One region of the Aromatoleum evansii genome, then DNA from elsewhere that is predicted to be linked to it. Evidence: predicted binding sites of a transcription regulator. Region 1 holds the regulator's gene; each other region holds the start of a gene.
The links. Region 1 encodes sigma-54, which starts transcription at its own class of promoters, with help from an activator protein. Its sites were predicted from a motif close to TGGCACGCTTNCTGCTNA; they were not measured.

Region 1 (4,674 bases):
CGGCCCGGAATCGTCCGGCAAGACCACGCTGACGCTGCAGGTCATTGCCGAGATGCAGAAGCTCGGCGGCACCGCCGCCTTCATCGACGCCGAGCACGCGCTCGACGTCGGCTACGCCGAAAAGCTCGGCGTGAACATCACCGATCTGCTGATCTCGCAGCCCGACACCGGCGAGCAGGCGCTCGAGATCGCCGACATGCTGGTGCGCTCGGGCGGCGTCGACATCGTCGTCATCGACTCGGTCGCGGCACTCACCCCCAAGGCCGAAATCGAGGGCGAGATGGGCGACCAGCTCCCCGGCCTGCAGGCCCGCCTGATGAGCCAGGCGCTGCGCAAGCTCACCGCCAACATCAAGCGCACCAACACGCTGGTGATCTTCATCAACCAGATCCGCATGAAGATCGGCGTGATGTTCGGCAACCCGGAGACCACCACGGGCGGCAATGCGCTCAAGTTCTACGCCTCCGTGCGCCTCGACATCCGCCGTACCGGCGCGATCAAGAAGGGCGACGAGGTCGTCGGCTCGGAGACGCGCTGCAAGGTCGTCAAGAACAAGGTCTCGCCCCCGTTCAAGGAAGCGCACTTCGACATTCTCTACGGAGAGGGCATCTCGCGCGAAGGCGAGATCATCGACCTCGGCGTCGAGAAGAAGATCGTCGACAAGGCGGGCGCCTGGTACTCCTACCAGGGCGACAAGATCGGCCAGGGCAAGGACAACACGCGCGAGTTCCTGCGCGGCAATCCGGCGCTCGCGCGCGAGATCGAGAACAAGGTGCGCGTCGCGGTCGGCCTCAAGGAACTGCCGGCCGAGCCCGCGCAACCGGCTGCCGAGGCGGCCTGACGCCCCTTCACGGGATCATGCCGGAGACGAGCCTGCGGGAACGCGCGTTGCGGCACCTCGCGCGCCGCGAGCACTCGCGCGCCGAGCTCGCCCGCAAGCTCGCCCCGCACGGCTCCGCCGACGAGATCGAAGACGTGCTCGACCGCATCACCGAACTGGGCCTGCTCAGCGACCACCGCTTCGCCGAAGCCTGGGTGCGCAGCAAGGCCGCCCGCTTCGGCACCGCGCGGCTGCGCCGTGAGCTCGCCCAGCGCGGCGTCGGACGCGACACGATAGACGCCGCACTCGATGTCGAGGCGGTCGAGGATGACGTCGAACGCGCCCGCACCGTGTGGCGCGGCAAGTTCGGCGCCACGCCGGCCGACGCGCGCGAGTGGGCCAGGCAGGCGAGATTCCTGCAGGGGCGCGGCTTCGGCACCGACGTGATACGCAAGATATTGAAAGAGAACCCCGATGAGTCTGCTTAAGGTCGCCGGACTGCAGAAGCGCTACAAGGCGCGCACCGTCGTCCACGATGTCGGCTTCGAGGTCGGCAGCGGCGAAGTGGTCGGCCTGCTCGGCCCCAACGGCGCCGGCAAGACCACCTGCTTCTACATGATCGTGGGCCTCGTGCGTGCCGACGGCGGCGACATCCGCCTCGACGACGCCGAGCTCACGCACCTGCCCGTGCATGCGCGCGCGCGCCTCGGCCTGTCCTACCTGCCACAGGAAATGAGCGTATTCCGCAAGCTCACCGTCGCCGAGAACATCCGCGCCGTGCTGGAGCTGCGGGGCCTCGGCAGCGCACGCGTCGACGAGCTTCTCGAGGAACTCCTCGAGGAACTGGGCATCGCGCACCTGCGCGACAACACCTCGGTCTCGCTGTCCGGCGGCGAACGGCGCCGCTGCGAGATTGCCCGCGCGCTCGCGACCGACCCGCGCCTGATCCTGCTCGACGAGCCCTTTGCCGGCGTCGACCCGATCGCCGTGCTCGATATCCAGAAGATCATCCGCTTCCTGCGCGACCGCGGCATCGGCGTGCTGATCACCGACCACAACGTGCGCGAGACGCTCGGCATCTGCAACCGTGCCTACATCATCAGCGAAGGCCGCGTGCTCGCCAGCGGACGCCCCGACGAGATCGTCGCCAACGAACAGGTTCGCCGCGTCTATCTCGGCGAGCATTTCCGCCTCTGAGCCCACTATCGGCGAAGCGCCATGAAACCGTCCCTCCAGCTCAAGATCTCCCAGCACCTCACGCTGACGCCGCAGCTGCAGCAATCGATCAAGCTGCTGCAGCTGTCCACGCTGGAGCTGAACCAGGAGCTGGAACGCTTCCTCCTCGAGAATCCCATGCTCGAGCGCGAGGACGGCGACGGCAGCGATTTTTCGCCGGGCGCGGCCCAGGGCTCGAGCGAGCCGAGCGAAGCCGCCGGCAACCAGGCCGAAACACCTGCCTCCCCCGAGGAGGCGCATGGCGAGAGCGAGCCGGCAAGCTTCGACGAAGCCGGCGAATGGTCGAGCGCGAGCAGCGGCTCCTCGAACCGCGACGATGACGACGACACCGATTTCCAGGAACTGCAGGCCGCCGGCACCAGCCTGCGCGACCACCTCGACCAGCAGGTGAGCCTGTCGCCGCTGTCCGACCGCGACCGCGCGCTGGTGCGCTTCATCATCGAGGCGCTGGACGAGGACGGCTACCTCAACCAGTCGCTCGAAGAACTGCTGCCGCTGCTGCCGCCCGAGCTCGAATACGACCTCGACGACCTCTCGATCGCGCTGCACCACGTACAGAACCTCGACCCGGCCGGCATCGGCGCGCGCAACCCGCAGGAATGCCTGAGCCTGCAGCTCAGGGCGATGCCCTCCTGCCCGACGCGCGACCTCGCGCTGAAGATCGTCGACGAGCACCTCGACCTGCTCGCCGAGCGCAACTTCCTGCGCATCAAGCGCGCCACCGGCTGCGACGACGACGCGCTGCGCGCCGCGCACGCGCTGATCTGCCGTCTCGACCCGCATCCGGGCTCCCAGCACTCGGTGCAGGAGACGCGCTACATCCTGCCGGACGTCGTCGTGCGCAAGGTGCGCAACCGCTGGACGGTCACGCTCAACCCCGAGGCGATGCCCAAGCTGCGCATCAATTCGCTGTACGCCAGCATCCTGCAGCAGAACCGCGGATCGGGCGGCGCACTCACCAGCCAGCTGCAGGAAGCACGCTGGCTGATCAAGAACGTGCAACAGCGTTTCGACACCATCCTGCGGGTTTCGCAGGCGATCGTTGACCAGCAGCGGCAGTTCTTCGATTATGGAGATGTGGCGATGCGACCCCTGACGTTGAGGGAGATCGCGGACCAGCTCGAGCTGCACGAGTCGACGGTCTCGCGGGTCACGACGCAGAAGTTCATGGCCACACCGCGCGGCGTGTTTGAACTGAAGTATTTTTTCGGCAGCCACGTTGCCACCGACACCGGTGGGGCGGCATCTTCCACGGCGATTCGAGCGCTGATTCGCCAGCTGGTGGAGGCCGAAGACAGGAAAAAGCCCCTGTCCGACGCGAAAATTGCCGAGTTGTTGGGCCAGCAGGGTATCGTGGTGGCACGCAGGACGATCGCGAAGTACCGCGAGTCACTCAATATCCCGCCGGTCAGCCTGCGCAAAGCGATCTGAAAGACGATCTGACAATACGAGGAAACATCATGAATCTCACCATCACCGGACATCACGTCGAAGTCACCCCCGCGATCCGCGAGTACGTCAACACCAAGCTGGATCGCGTCATCCGCCACTTCGACAACGTGACCAGCGTCAACGTGATCCTGTCGGTGGAGAAGCTGCGCCAGAAGGCGGAAGTCACGCTGCACGTGCGCGGCAAGGACATCTACGTCGAGAGCGAGGACGGTGACATGTACGCGGCGATCGACAGCATGGCCGACAAGCTCGACCGCCAGGTGCTCAAATACAAGGGCAAGAACCACGACCATGGCCACGACACGCTGAAGCACCAGCAACCGACCGAGCTGTGATCCTTTAGTTCACGCCGGGGGTCCGGGGTGTGTTTATAATTCGCGCGTTTTCAACCCGCGCCTGCCGCACACCCCGAGCCTCCTCCCGCCCCCGATCGGCAGCGGCACGGCCCGTGTCGTGCAGGTGGTGATCCGCATGAGCCTCATCGCCGAACTCCTGCCTCCTTCGAACGTCGTCATCGATCTGGACGCGAGCAGCAAGAAGCGCGTCTTCGAACAAGCCGGCCTCCTGTTCGAGAACAATCAGGGCATCGCCCGCAGCGTCGTCTTCGACAGCCTGTTTTCACGTGAACGCCTCGGCTCGACCGGCCTGGGCCAGGGCATCGCCATTCCCCACGGCCGCATCAAGGGCCTGAAGGACGCCGCCGGCGCCTTCCTGCGCCTTTCGGTCCCGGTGCAGTTCGACGCCCCCGACGGCCGCCCGGTCACGATGCTGTTCGTGCTGCTGGTGCCCGAGCAGGCCAACGAGACCCACCTGCAACTGCTCTCCGAGCTCGCACAGATGTTCAGCGACCGCGATTTCCGCGAGCAACTGCAGAACGCACCCGACGTCGCAACGATCCATTCGCTGTTCGCCTCCTGGGGCCCGCATGCGGCAGACCAGCGTCGCGCGGCTGTATGACCTGCACCGCGAACAGCTGGAGCTGACGCACGTCAGCGGCCGGCTGGACCGGGTCATCTCGGTCAACGAAGAGCGCATCTGGCCAGCCGACCTCGTCGGCCACCTCAACCTGATCCACCCGACGCGCATCCAGATCCTGGGCGCGGCCGAACTCGCGTGGGCGCAGCGCCATGCGCGCGACAAGGTCGCCCACCACCTCACCGAGATCA
Region 2 (4,674 bases), 1.2 Mb from region 1:
TGCGACAGCCGGCGCCGTGGGAGCAGCCGGAGGGCTGGGGCGAGCGCGTGGCCACGGCGTGAGCGTCCGCGACAAGCCCGTGAGGACTACAGGACCGTTTCGGGAGCCGGCAGCGCCCGGGTCATCGCTTCGATCAGGTCGGCGAGCGCGCGCGCGGCACGGTCGCGGGCGTCGTCGATCTCCGCGGCGGGGGCGCCTTCATGGAGACAACGCTCGAGTCCGGCCGCGACCTCCTGCATCGGCGCGGCGCCGATCTGCCCCGCCAGTCCTTTCAGCGAGTGGGCGAGACGCTCGGCCGCGGCGAGGTCGCCGCCGGCGAGGGCCGCGTCCAGGCGCGCGGTGAAATCCCCATAGCCGCTGACGAACTTGCGCAGCAGGGAGAGGTAGAAGTCCTCCTTCCCCATCAGGCGGCGCACACCGAGGTCGGGATCGAGTCCCGGAATCAGCCTGAGCCTTGCCAGCACGACGCGCGGCGCGGCAGCGGCAGGCGCCGTCGCTGCCGGACTGTCCGCGGCCGTCGCGTCGCCGCGCGGCGCGATCCAGCGCAGCAGCGCCGCCCACAGGCGGTCGGGCTGGATGGGCTTGGCGACGTGATCGTTCATCCCCGCGTCGATGCATTGCTCGCGATCGCCTGCCATCGCATTGGCGGTCATCGCGACGATAGGCAGGCCGGCGCAGGCGGGCAGGCGGCGGATCGCACGCGTCGCGGTCACGCCATCCATCACCGGCATCTGCATGTCCATCAGCACTAGGTCGTAGGAGGCCTGCTGCACGCGCTGCACCGCCTCTTCACCATTGGCGGCGATATCGACACGGAAGCCGGCGGCGCCGAGCAGCTCGCTCGCGACCTCCTGATTGAGCTCGTTGTCCTCGACGAGCAGCAGCCGCGCACCGCGGATCGCAGCGAGGTCGGCCGGGGCGTCGCCGGTGGCGGCGTGCGCCCTGGCCGGACGCAGGGCGCCGTCGAGCAGCCGGATGGCCGTGTCGAACAAGGCGGAGGCGGTGACCGGCTTGAGCAGGATGTCGTCGACGCCGGAGCCCACGGCGGCGCGCGCAACGTCCTCACGCCCGTAGGCGGTGACGACGATGCGCACGGGCAGCCGCGGCAGCCCGAGCCGGCCCATCTCGCGCGCGGCGGCCACGCCGTCGAGCCCGGGCATCTGCCAGTCGATCAGGACGATGTCGTAGGGTTCGCCGGCGCCTGCGGCGCGCGCCACTTCGGCGACCGCCGCGTGCCCGCAGTCCACGGCATGCACCCGGAAGGTCATGCAGCGCATCATCTCGGCGAGCACCTCGCGCGAGCTGAGGTTGTCGTCGGCGACCAGGGCGCGCAGGCCGCGCAGGTCAGGCGCGGGCATGAGCAGGTGCCCCTCGGCGCGGCCGATGCCCAGGCGGCAGGTGAACCAGAAGGTCGAGCCGGCGCCCCGCTGGCTGTCGACGCCTACGCTGCCGCCCATCATGCCGGCGAGCCGCTTGCTGATTGCGAGTCCGAGCCCGGTGCCGCCGTACTTGCGCGTGGTGGAGGTGTCGGCCTGCTCGAAGCTGCGGAACAGGCGCTCGCGCTGCTCTTCGGCGATGCCGATGCCGGTGTCGCGCACTTCGAAGCGCAGCACCACGTCGCCATCCTCGAAGCGTTCGCGCCGGACGCGAATGACGATCTCGCCGTGGTCCGTGAACTTGACCGCGTTGTTGGCGTAGTTGAGCAGGATCTGAGTGATGCGCAGGGGGTCGCCAACGAGGCTGGACGGCACGTCCGAGGCGACGTCGATGACCAGTTCCAACCCCTTCGCGTTGGTCTTCTCGACGATCTGGGCGCCGACGTCGGCGACGGTCTTCTCGAGGTCGAAATCGATGCGCTCGATGACGAGCTTGCCGGCCTCGATCTTGGAGAAGTCGAGCACGTCGTTGATGATGCCGAGCAGGTGCTGGCTGGAGGCCTGGATCTTCTCGATGTAGTCGCGCTGGCGCGCGTCGAGCTGGGTGCGCAGGACGAGGTAGGTCATGCCGATGATGGCGTTCATCGGCGTACGGATCTCATGGCTCATGTTGGCGAGGAAATCCGACTTGATGCGCGCGGCGTCCTCGGCGAGCGCGCGGGCCTTCTGCATCCGCTCGACGGCTTCGATCTCGGCGGAGATGTCGTCGATGACCCACACGGAGCCCTTGCTGCGGTCGGTCGTATCCACCGCAGTGCCCGTCAGGCGCGCCCAGAACAGGGAGCCGTCGCGGCGCATGAGCTGCTGCTCCCGCCGGTGCGATTCGCCTCGCCAGATGGCTGCGTACACCGGTTCGCCGCCCGCGATGTGCGCTGCATCGTCGGGATACCACACCGCCGTGCGCTGCCCGACAAGCCCGCCCGGCGGCCAGCCGAACATTTCGTGCAGGCGCCGGTTGCAGCGGACCACCACGCGGTCCTTGATCAGCGCGATGCCCGAGGTCGCGGTATCGAGGATCGCCTGCTGCTCGGCATTGACCTCGCGCAGCGACGCACTGACCGCGGCCAGTTCGGCGGTGCGCTCGGCAACGAGCGCCGCGATCCGCTGGGAACGATCCACAGGCATCCGATAGTCGGGCATCGGTGTTCCTCGTGTCCTGAAATCGAAGTTCATTGACATGCTCGCCGATGGGCGGGGGTGGCCGGATGCCAGCGTACCCGCGGCTGCCCCCCGAATCGACGCGCCGGCTCCAGCCGGTCGTCATCATGATACCGCGCAAGGGCATGCTTGCCGCGCGGGATTGTCGCCCGGACCGACCCGGGCCCGCGTCACGGGGCGTGTGTGGCGCTTGCGACACGTCGGTGTCGGACATCCGCCAAAGCTGCACCGGAGCAGCCTGGCAACGAGGCCATGTCACTGATTTTTGGCGCTTATGCCTCGCTGGCACCGTTCCTGCTGTGTTGTACCCGTACCCTTCCGAGCACGCATCATGGCCACGATCATTCCCGGCAGGAAAGCCTGCACGACGAACCCGCTGAAGATGAGCGCACCGATCGGCGCCGCGCTGGCCTTCCTCGGCATGGACCGCGCGCTGCCGCTGCTGCATGGCTCGCAGGGGTGCACGGCGTTCGGGCTGGTGCTGTTCGTGCGCCATTTCCGCGAGACGATCCCGCTGCAGACGACCGCGATGAACGAGGTCACGACCATCCTCGGCGGCCTGGAGAACATCGAGCAGGCGCTGCTGAACATCAAGAAGCGCGCGAACCCGGCGCTGATCGGGTTGTGCTCGACCGGCATCACGGAGGCCAAGGGCGACGACGTCGCGGGCTTCCTGAAGCTGATCCGCGAGAAGCACCCGGAGCTCGCCGGCACGGAAGTGGTGTTCGCGCCGACGCCGGATTTCGTCGGCGGTTTTTCCGACGGCTGGGCGAAGGCCGTCGGCGCGATGATCGATGCCCTGGTGCCGACGACCAAGGTGCGCACGCCGTGGCAGGTGAACATCCTCGCCGGCTGCCATCTGACGCCGGGCGACATCGAGGAGGTCCGCGAGACGGTCGAAGCCTTCGGCCTCACGCCGATCGTGCTGCCGGACCTTTCCGGCTCGCTCGACGGCCACATCCCCGAGACCTTCCTGCCGCACACGCTGGGCGGCACCCGGCTCGAAGACGTGCGCGCGATGGGCGCATCGGCCATCACGATCGCGATCGGCGAGCAGATGCGCCCGGCGGCAGAGCTGCTGGAGAAGAAAACCGGCGTGCCGTTCCGCGTGTTCGACCGCCTCACCGGGCTCGCCGCCTGCGACGCCTTCATCGCGCTGCTGTCCGACTTGTCCGAACAGGACGTGCCGCTGAAATACCGCCGCCAGCACAGCCAACTGCAGGACGCGATGCTCGACGGCCACTTCTACTTCGGCGAGCAGAAGGTCGCAATCGCCGCGGAGCCGGATCTGCTGTTCGCGCTGTCGCACTTCTTTGCCGACATGGGCGCGCAGGTGGCGTGCGCGATCGCGCCGCAGGACGCGCCGGTGCTCGCACGCGTCGCAGCGGAGACGGTGCGCATCGGCGACCTGGGCGATTTCGAGGAACACGCCGCCGGCTGCGACCTGCTGGTGACCCATTCGCACGGCCGCCAGGCGGCGGCGCGGCTGGGCATCCCCTTCTGGCGCGCCGGCCTGCCGACCTTCGACCGGCTCGGCGTCGCGCACAAGGTCACTGTCGGCTATCGCGGCACGCGCGATCTGATCTTCGAGGTGGGCAATGTCTTCATGGAGCAACTGCACGCGCATGAACAGCACGTCACCCCCGCCAGCCTCCGGCCCGACCACCACCGAACCGGCCCCGCGCCGGCCGTGGATGCGCCGGCTTGCGCTGGTCACTGATTCGCCATTGGGAGAACTCGGCATGAAAGTCGCCTTTGCAACGGAAAACCTGATCGACGTGGATGCCCACTTCGGCTGGGCGAAAAAGATTGCGATCTACGAAGTGCAGCCGGACGCGAGCCGGCTCGTCGAAGTCGTCGAGTTCGCCGGCGATCTCGCCGAGGACGGCACCGAGGACAAGCTCGTCCCCAAGCTCGACGCGGTGCGCGATTGCGCGATGCTGTACGTCGCGGCGATCGGCGGCTCGGCGGCGGCCAAGGTCGTGAATCTGCGCGTGCATCCGGTGAAGGTGGCGAACCCGCAACCGATCGCGACGATCATCGAGCGCCTGCAGGAAGTGCTCAAGGGCACGCCGCCGCC
Region 3 (4,674 bases), 1.2 Mb from region 1:
GAAGGCCGTGCCGACGTTGTGCACGAGCACGCCGACGTCGGCCGCGCGCGACTCGGCCGGCACCTCGATGCCGGTGAGCTCGATGATGAGCTGGCGATCGGAGCCCATCGGGTAGCGTGCGGGGACGACGCACACCTGCACGTCGGCGTGGCCTTCTGCGGCGGCGCGCATCGCGGCGATCGCCTCCGGTTTGTTGTCCTCGATACCGATGCGCACTTCGCGCGCGCCGGTGGCGTGGCGCATCAGCACCGCGCCGCGGATGACGCCCCCGGCGCGTTCGCGCATCAGGCGGTCGTCACACGACAGGTAGGGTTCGCACTCGCTGCCGTTGAGGATCAGCGTGCGGATGCGCGAGCGGTGGCCGAGGCCGAGCTTCACCGAGGCGGGGAAGGTCGCGCCGCCCAGGCCGACGATGCCGGCTTCGGCGACGCGGCGTGCGAGTTCCTCGGGCGCGTGGGCGAGCGGATCGGCAATGCCTTCGAGGGGCGCCCAGCGGTCTTCCATGTCGCTGCGCAGCGTGATCGCCATCATCTCGAGGCCCGAGGGGTGCGGCGCGGTGATCGGCCCGATCGCGACGACTTCGCCGGAGGTCGGCGCGTGCACCGGCGCGGAGATGTTGCCCTTGGCGGTCGCGACGCACTCGCCCTTGAGGACTTTCTGGCCGATCCGCACGATGGGCTCGGCCGCGGCGCCGACGTGCTGCGACAGCGGCAGGTACAGGAGCGGCGGGAGCGGCAGGCTGCGGATCGGCGCTTCCGAGGCCGGGCGCTTGCGCTCGTCCGGATGCACGCCCCAGGGTTCGCTGCGGGCGAGGTGGCGGAAGATCTTGTCGAAGAATCCCATGATGTGCGTTCCGGGTTCAGGCGCGGGCTGGGTTGGGCCACACCCAGTGCTGCAGCGTGAGCGGGACCGGCTTCAGGCCGATGGCTTCGGTCGGACAGCGTTCGACGCAGTTGCCGCAGCCGGTGCAGGCCTCGTGCAGCACTGCGTGGATCTGCTTGGCGCCGCCGAGGATCGCGTCGGTCGGACAGGCCTTGATGCAGCGGCAGCAGCCGATGCAGATGTCTTCGGTGACGACGGCGAGCTGCGGGCCGGCATCGGCGACCGCCGAGAGGTCGATGTCGAGTCCCAGCCTGGCGGCGATGCCTTGCGCGAGCGCCTTGCCGCCGGGCGGGCAGCAGGTGGCGGGCGCCTCGCCGCCGGCGATGGCCGCCGCGGCGCCGGCACAGCCGGGGAAGCCGCACTGGCCGCAGTTGGAACCGGGCATCAGCGCCTCGACTTCGGCGACGACGGGGTTGCCTTCGACGTGGAAACGGCGGCTCGCGACACCGAGCAGCACGCCCAGAACGGCGCCGAGGACGGTGAGACTGGAGACGGCAACGAGCATGGTGACGCTCCTCAGGAGATCAGGCCGGAAAAGCCCATGAAGGCGAGGCTCAGCAGGCTGATGGTGATGAATGCGGACGGCGCGCCGTCGAACGCGGCGGGCACGCGGGCGAGCGCGAGGCGTTCGCGCAGGCCGGCGAAGACCAGCAGGACCAGCGTGAAGCCGAGCGCCGAGCCGAAGCCGTACAGCACGCTCTTCATGAAGCCGAGGCTCTGCTGCACGTTGAGCAGGGCGAGTCCGAGCACGGCGCAGTTGGTCGTGATGAGCGGGAGGTAGATGCCCAGGCTCTGGTACAGCGCGGGGCTGGTCTTCTTGATGACCATCTCGACGAACTGCACCGCGGCGGCGATCACGAGGATGAAGCACAGGATGCGCAGGAAGCCGAGCGCGAAGGGGGCGAGCAGCCAGCGGTCGAGCATCCAGCACAGCGCCGACGCCAGCGTGATGACGAAGGTGGTCGCGAGCCCCATGCCGAGGGCGGCGTCCATGCTCTTGGAGACGCCCATCACGGGGCACAGGCCGAGGAACTTGACCAGCACCACGTTGTTCACGAGGGCGGTCGAGAGCAGCAGCAACAGGATTTCGGTCGTGGCAGTCATGGCTTGCGCAGTGTCTCGGTCGCGGCAGGGGCCGCTACGAGGGCGCTAGTGCATGGAGCGTGCCACGGACTCCGTTGCGGGGTGAAAGTCTCGCGGATTCAGCGATTTGCGGCGCTGCCCAGGCGCTCTCGCGTGCAGGCGGGACGCCGGGACAGTCCGGACAAAGTCGACGCCGCTGTCGTCTTTGCGACAGTCCGTCGGGCGTGCTCAGCGGGCGGCGAGGACGATGTCGAAGGTGGCCGCGGCGGGGGTTCCGGCTCTTGCCGGGGCGACGTCGACGCTCAGCGCCTCGCGCTCGGGCGGGGCGTAGCCGTTGCCTTCGCGGTTGTTGCCGCGGAAGTACATCTGCGTGATGAATTCCGACCGCCCCGGCTGCGCGACGCGGAAGTGGATGTGCGGCGGGCGCGAACCGTAGTTGCCGGGCAGGACCGTGAGGAAGCTGTAGCGGCCCTGGGCGTCGGTGATCGTGCGGCCGAAGCCCTGGAAAGCGGGGTCGCGCGTGCGCGGATCGACGCCGGGGTGGCGATAGCGACCGCGCGTGTCGGCCTGCCAGATCTCGACGGCGGCGTCGGCGACCGGCTTGCCGGTGGTATCGCGCACGGCGCCGCTGACGCGCAGCAGCGTACCTTCGACGCTGCCGCCCGGTCCGCCTGCGAGCTTCGTCAGGTCGGCGTCGATGTCGCCGTTCCAGTCGAGCGGATAGAAGGGGCCGATGTCGTCCTCGGGCGTGGGGCGCAGTGCGGCCGCTCCGGCCGGGACCGTGGTTGCGGCCAGCCCCAGCGGAAGGAAGGGCAGGCCGCCCAGCCAGCGCAGGATGCGGCGGCGGAGCGTGTCGGAGTTCGGGGGGCGGGTGGGGTTGCGCATGGTCTCGTCTTCTCGGGGCGGGCGAATGTTCGATGGTTTTGATGTCGGCGGGTTCCGTGCGACGTGGCGCTTCGCATGTCACAAACCCTACATTCGCAACGCGGCGCACGAAGATTCGTGCCGGTCATGTTGTTATTTGTTTTCAATGGCTTGGGTAGATATTTCGCGCTTGGCACCGTCCTTGCGATAAACCTCGTGACCCGATCCACCCTGTCATGAAGGAGCCCACCATGGCCATGAAGATCATCGCCGACGAATGCACTGCCTGCGGCGACTGCAAGCCCGCCTGCCCGACCAAGTCGATCACCGAGAAGGGCGGCGTCTTTCGCATCACCGTCGACACCTGTACGGAATGCGACGGCGATGCCGATTCGCCGCAATGCCTGGCGGTGTGCCCGGCCGGCGATAACTGCATCGTCTATCTGTGATGCGCGTGCAAACCGCGGCCGGGCGCGCGTCGCCTGGCCATCCGGGAACGAGGTCCGAATGAATGCGCCCACTGCCTGGGGGGTGCGCTGCCGCCAGCTCGCCGAGCCCGTCGTGGAAGCCTGCTCCGTGACCCCGGCTGCCGCAGGGCCGGCGGCACTCGCACACGAGATCCGCAAGCACCTGCCCGACTGGCCGTTCCGCGAGGTGCTATGCCGCGGCGGCTGGTACCGGCTGGGGGGCGTGATGGACGCCGACGGCGTGCGCGTGTCCGACAATCTCGAGCAATGGGCGGTCGCGGAACTGGAGGCGCGCGACGGCGAACTCGGCGCGTTGCTCGACGACTATGCGGGCTCGACGCTGCGTGCAACCCACCTGCGAGGCCGCACGCACTACTTCGCGGCCGCGACGCCGGGGCGGGCGAGCACGGACTTCGTCCAGCTGGAGGTCGAGGAGCTGCAGGAGACCTGGGCGTCGCCGCTGTTCCGCGACGAGGCCGCGCCGGGGACGCTGGACGAGCTGATCGACGCGCCCTGCGGCGGCGAGGCGTGCGCGGGCGAGCATGGGCCGCGCTGCGGCACGCCCGTCGAGGCCGCGCACTACCGCTTCCGCCGCCTCACGCATGTCGGCGATCTGCTCGCGCGGATGCGCACGCAGGCGCTCGAGCCGCAACCCATCCACCGCTTCGTCGCGGACTGGGATGCGTCCAGCGCGGGGCCGGCGACCGCCTTCTGCAACCACTGGGCGATCGCGCTGCGCGAGCATCTGGACCGCTTCCGGCAGACCATCGTGCGTGCGACGCCCATCCCCGCGCTGACCGGCGAGGCCCCGCGCTTCGGCGCGCGCGAGGGCGCGAGCGGGTTGTCGCTGCATGCGGCGCTGCTCGCCTTCGACCGCGCCGTCGGTTATCCGATGGCGTGGTACTTCGGCCTGCTCGCCGGCAAGGCGGTGGGGCACTGGGTGCCGGCCGCGGTGGCCTCCGACGCGGCGGCGGGGTTCTCCTATCTTCCCGAGCGCGATCTGGCGGTGGTGCGACAGTGGCTGCACCGGCCGTATGCGTTCTGAACGGAGGCCTGGTGCGATGTCCGGTGCACTGACGCATGAGGGCGTGGTCCGGTCGGTCGAGGGGGGCAGGGCTCTCGTCGCGGTGCCGGTGCAGGGCTGCTCCAGCTGCGGCGAACGTAGCCGTTGCGGGGTCGGCAAGCTCGCGGGCGGCGGCAAGGTGTCGCTCGTGACGGTGCCCGCATGCGCCGGCCTCGCGCCGGGCGATGCGGTGACGCTCGCGGCCGACCCGGACGCGATCAACCGCGCGGCGCTTTTCGGCTATCTGTTGCCGGCGCTGCTGATCGTCGCCGGCGCGGTCGGCGGGGACCGGCTCGCGCACACCGACATCGCTGC
Region 4 (4,674 bases), 1.3 Mb from region 1:
TTGCCAGCTGCCTTCGCTTTGCACGTCCGAGGCCCCGAGCCAGAGATAGCTCGCGCCTCCACCGTCCGCGGCCGTGCTTGCGCCCTTGGCGACGGAAGCCTTAAGGTTCTTCAGGATCGCGGCGTTTTCCCCGGCGGATCCGATGGTCGACAGATACGACGACACGACAAAGGGAGCGTCCTCCACGCCTGTCAGGCGTCCGCCGTCGTTCCACGCGAGCCCCAGCGCATTCGACGAGGCATCATCCCAGCTCAGCGGGGCCGGCTCGATCTCGTAGGTGTGTCCGTTGTAGTAGAAGTGCATTGCCATCGCAGTCGTTCTCCGGTTCCGGGCTTTCGCGATGATAACCGCACATCATTGCCGCGTCACCCGGACATCCTGTCCCGCAGGTCCTTCCACCGCACAACCGCGAGGATGAGCAGGCCCATCGGCAGGACATCCCCCGTCCCGCCGACGCGCCAATGCCGCCTCAGGCCGCGTGCTTCAGCTGCTTCTTGTACAGGAAATCCAGCACCGCCGCGCGGCAGTGCGCGAACTCCGGCTGCTCGGCCAGCGCCAGGCGATCGCGCGGACGCGCCAGCTTCACCTCCAGGATCTCGCCGATCGTCGCCGCCGGCCCGTTGGTGAGCATCACGACGCGATCCGACAGCAGCACCGCCTCATCGACGTCGTGCGTCACCATCACCATCGTCGCCTTCGTCGCCGCGAGGATCTTCACCAGCTCGTCCTGCAGCATCGCACGCGTGAGCGCATCGAGCGCGCCGAAAGGCTCGTCCATCAGCAGGATGCGCGGCTCCATCGACAGCGCGCGGGCGATGCCGACCCGCTGCTTCATGCCCCCCGAGATCTCGTGCGGAAACTTCGTCTCTGCGTGCGACAGGCCCACCAGCGCCAGCGCATCCTGCGTGCGCTGCTTGAGCTTCGCCTTGCCCTCCTTCGCGCCGAACACGCGATCGACCGCGAGATACACGTTGTCATAGCACGTGAGCCACGGCAGCAGCGAATGATTCTGGAACACCACCGCACGCTCCGGCCCGGGCCCCGCGATCTCGCGCCCGTCGCACAGCATCACGCCCGAGGTCGGCCGCGTGAGTCCGGCGATCAGGTTCAGCAGTGTCGACTTGCCGCAGCCCGAGTGGCCGATCAGGCTGATGCTCTCGCCCTCGTGGATGTCCAGGTTGATCCCGCGCAGCGCCGTGAAGGGTCCGTTCTTCGTGTTGAAGGTCTGCCCGACATTCTCGATCTGTACGATCTTTTTCATGATGTCTCCTTCACCGCTCAGCGGCTTTCATAGTTGAAGCGGCGGGCAAGCAGCATCAGCGCCTGCTCGAGGATCAGACCGACGATGCCGATCACGAAGATCGCGATGATGATGTGCTCGACCTTGAGGTTGTTCCACTCGTCCCACACCCAGAAACCGATCCCCACGCCGCCGGTCAGCATCTCGGCCGCGACGATCACCAGCCACGCCGTGCCGATCGACAGGCGGATGCCGGTCAGCATGTAGGGCAGCACCGCCGGGAACAGGATCTTCGTGAACACCTTCCACTCGGACAGGTTCAGCACCCGCGCCACGTTGAGGTAGTCCTGCGGCACGCGCGTCACGCCCTGGGCGGTGTTGAGAATCATCGGCCAGATCGAACAGATGAAGATCGTCCAGGTGGCCGCCGGATCGGCGCGCTGGAACACCAGCAGGCCGATCGGCAACCACGCGAGCGGGCTCACCGGGCGCAGCAGGCTGATGATCGGGTTCATCATCTGAGACAGCACCGCGAAGCGCCCCAGCAGGAAGCCTGCCGGGATGCCCACCAGCGCCGCGATGCCGAAACCGATCGCCACGCGCTGCAAGGACGACAGCACGTTCCAGCCGATGCCCTGGTCGTTCGGCCCGGCGCGGTAGAACGGGTCGGAGAAGATCGCCACCGCCGCCTCCCAGGTCTTGCCCGGCGTCGGGATGCCGCCGCCGTTCATCGTCGCCAGATGCCACAGGCCGATCAGCAGCGCGAGCCCCGCCAAGGGCGGCAGCACGGCCGCGGCCAGCGCGCGCATCCAGCCGCCCAGGCGCGCGCCGTAGCCCCTGCCCGGCGCCGCAGCAGGCGCATCGGCCGCCACGACCTTCACCGCCCGGCCCTTGCCGCGCGCCGCCAGCACCGCGCGCAGCCCCCTCACCTCCGCGGTCCCGGCGTCAGTCCGGTCCGCCACCACTGCCAGCGTCATCGCCGCGCCCTCCCGCTCACGCCCTGACCTTGAACGAACCGGCGTACTTCGCCGGATCCTTGCCGTCCCACACCACGCCGTCGATAAGCTTGTGGCTGCGCATCTCGCTCTTGGGCAGCGGCACCTTCGCCGCCGTTGCCGCCTGCTTGTAGATGTCGATACGATTGATCTGCTTCGCCACCGCGAGGTAATCGACATCCTTGTCGAGCAGCCCCCAGCGCCGGTGCTGCGTCAGGAACCACATGCCGTCCGACAGGTAAGGGAAGTTCACCGCGCCATCGCTGTAGAACTTCATGTAGTTCGGATCGTCCCAGCTCTTGCCCAGCCCGTTCGAGTAACGACCCAGCATGCGCTCGAGGATCACGTCCATGTCCGTGTTGATATAGGACTTCTGCGCGACGGTCTCGGCGGTCGTGCGGCGGTTAGGCAGCGACGAGTCGATCCAGCGGCCGGCCTCGAGGATCGCGGCGGTCAGCGCGCGCGCCGCGTTGGGATGCTTCGCAACCCAGTCGGCGGTGGTACCGAGCACCTTCTCCGGGTGGTCGGTCCAGATGTCCTGCGTCGTCACCGCGGTAAAGCCGATCTTGTCCATGATCGCGCGGTTGTTCCACGGCTCGCCGACACAGAACCCGTCCATGTTGCCCACGCGCATGTTCGCGACCATCTGCGGCGGCGGGACGGTGATGACCTTCACGTCCTTCATCGGGTTGATGTCGTGCGCCGCCAGCCAGTAGTACAGCCACATCGCGTGCGTGCCGGTCGGGAAGGTCTGCGCGAAGGTGTATTCGCCCGGCTTCGCGGTGATCAGCTTCCTCAGCCCCGCGCCGTCGGTGACGCCCTGCTCCTTCAGCTTGCTCGCGAGCGTGATTGCCTGGCCGTTGTTGTTCAGGCTCATCAGCACCGCCATGTCCTTCTTCGGCCCGCCGATTCCCAGATGCACGCCATACACGAGTCCGTACAGCACATGCGCCGCATCGAGCTCGCCCGACACCAGCTTGTCGCGCACCGCCGCCCAGCTCGCCTCCTTGCTCGGGATGATCTTGATGCCATACTTCTCGTCGAACTTCTGCACCGCCGCCATCACCACCGACGAGCAGTCCGTCAGCGGGATGAAGCCGACGCGGATCTCCTTCTTCTCCGGCGCGTCCGAACCTGCCGCCCACGCGCCTCCGCTCACGCCCAAGCCCGTCGAGCCCATCATCGCTGCTCCCGAAAGCACCATCGTCCGCCGCACGAACTCCCGCCGCGACATGCCCTTGTCCTCGAACGCACTCATCTTCATCTCCCTGCAGGCTGGAAAACGAAAACGGCGCACATCGCCCGTGGCAAATCGCGAGGATTCCGCCCGGGGATGGACGCCGTTGTCCGTAGCTTGCACGACCCCGACATTGGGGCCGGTCAATCCGTCGCCGAACCGCCATTGATTCGACTCAGGGCTTCCATAGCAGATGCTGTGCCAGGCGCGGCGAACAACGCCTAACACCTTTATCGGCAAGGGTTTCCGTAGCAACGAAGCATGATGAAACATGCGGCGGGAACGCATGGCAACCGCACTATTGCAGTGCACAACACAGGGGTATCGCACCAATCGTGCGCGGCTGTTCCCGGTCGAACAAGTTGGGCAGGCCGCCCTGTGGGAGCGGCTTCAGCCGCGAATCGGCGATGTCGCCATGACTGCGTCCATTCGCGGCTGAAGCCGCTCCCACAGGGGAACTCGGCTTGCATTCGCCGCCGAACGGGTCCTGCACCGGGTGGTGCAGCACCTGCTACAGCAAGTACTTCGCCATGTCGATGAGATCCTGCGCGACCGCCGCCATCGGCTTCGCGCGCTCCATCGCAAGCTTGCGCAGCGCCGCGTAGGCCTCGGCCTCGGCCATTCCGCGCGACTTCATCAGCAGGCCCTTGGCGCGGTCGATCAGCTTGCGCTCGGAGAGCTTCTTTGTCGCAGCCGCGAGCTCGCTGCGCAAGGCCTGATGCTCCTCGAAGCTCGCCACCGCGACGTCGATCACGGGCTTCAGGCGCTGCGGGTCGAGGCCATCGACGACATAGGTCGACACCCCCGCCTTCACCGCCGCACGTATCGTCTCCTGGTCGCCTTCCTGCGCGAAGATGATCACCGGTCGCGGCATCTCCGCGTTCATCACCGCCAGGTTCTCCAGCGTGTCGCGCGACGGCGCATCCGTCTCGATCAGGATGACGTCCGGCCGGATCGCCTCGATCTGCGCGCTCAGATCCGACGAGGACGCCAGCACCGCCGCCACCTGATGACCGGCGAGCGCGAGCCCGGCGCAGATTTCCGCCGCCCGGGCCCGGGATTCATCGATGACGAGTACGCGAAGCATGGTGTGCTCCATGCAAGATTCACGCCGCAGCCAGGCGACGCGGCGTCACCCGCCGCGCTGGCGCCGCGCCTCGAACAGGCAGATCCCGCTCGCGACCGATACGTTGAGGCTCTCG

Region 2: nifN (nitrogenase iron-molybdenum cofactor biosynthesis protein NifN) is a predicted target of sigma-54. The motif match lies at 2,878-2,895, and genes of this name have one in related genera.
Region 3: rsxA (electron transport complex subunit RsxA) is a predicted target of sigma-54. The motif match lies at 2,034-2,051, and genes of this name have one in related genera.
Region 4: U5817_RS04030 (CmpA/NrtA family ABC transporter substrate-binding protein) is a predicted target of sigma-54. The motif match lies at 3,659-3,676, and genes of this name have one in related genera.

Annotation. Positions count from the first base shown of each region.
Region 1 is NZ_CP141259.1:5,029,149-5,033,822, forward strand. Features, by position in the region: gene recA (recombinase RecA) at 1-841, shown strand, start outside; gene recX (recombination regulator RecX) at 859-1,308, shown strand; gene lptB (LPS export ABC transporter ATP-binding protein) at 1,295-2,017, shown strand; gene U5817_RS23565 (RNA polymerase factor sigma-54) at 2,039-3,487, shown strand; gene hpf (ribosome hibernation-promoting factor, HPF/YfiA family) at 3,517-3,843, shown strand; gene ptsN (PTS IIA-like nitrogen regulatory protein PtsN) at 3,980-4,465, shown strand; gene hprK (HPr(Ser) kinase/phosphatase) at 4,434-4,674, shown strand, end outside.
Region 2 is NZ_CP141259.1:834,702-839,375, reverse strand. Features, by position in the region: gene nifE (nitrogenase iron-molybdenum cofactor biosynthesis protein NifE) at 1-62, shown strand, start outside; gene U5817_RS03780 (response regulator) at 87-2,576, opposite strand; gene nifN (nitrogenase iron-molybdenum cofactor biosynthesis protein NifN) at 2,926-4,314, shown strand; gene nifX (nitrogen fixation protein NifX) at 4,337-4,674, shown strand, end outside.
Region 3 is NZ_CP141259.1:828,402-833,075, forward strand. Features, by position in the region: gene rsxC (electron transport complex subunit RsxC) at 1-843, opposite strand, end outside; gene U5817_RS03720 (RnfABCDGE type electron transport complex subunit B) at 860-1,387, opposite strand; gene rsxA (electron transport complex subunit RsxA) at 1,399-1,986, opposite strand; gene U5817_RS03730 (hypothetical protein) at 2,194-2,850, opposite strand; gene U5817_RS03735 (4Fe-4S dicluster domain-containing protein) at 3,081-3,278, shown strand; gene U5817_RS03740 (hypothetical protein) at 3,337-4,341, shown strand; gene U5817_RS03745 (SoxR reducing system RseC family protein) at 4,358-4,674, shown strand, end outside.
Region 4 is NZ_CP141259.1:887,234-891,907, reverse strand. Features, by position in the region: gene U5817_RS04045 (hypothetical protein) at 1-309, opposite strand, end outside; gene U5817_RS04040 (ABC transporter ATP-binding protein) at 470-1,261, opposite strand; gene ntrB (nitrate ABC transporter permease) at 1,279-2,217, opposite strand; gene U5817_RS04030 (CmpA/NrtA family ABC transporter substrate-binding protein) at 2,234-3,499, opposite strand; gene U5817_RS04025 (ANTAR domain-containing response regulator) at 3,984-4,559, opposite strand; gene rlmB (23S rRNA (guanosine(2251)-2'-O)-methyltransferase RlmB) at 4,605-4,674, opposite strand, start outside.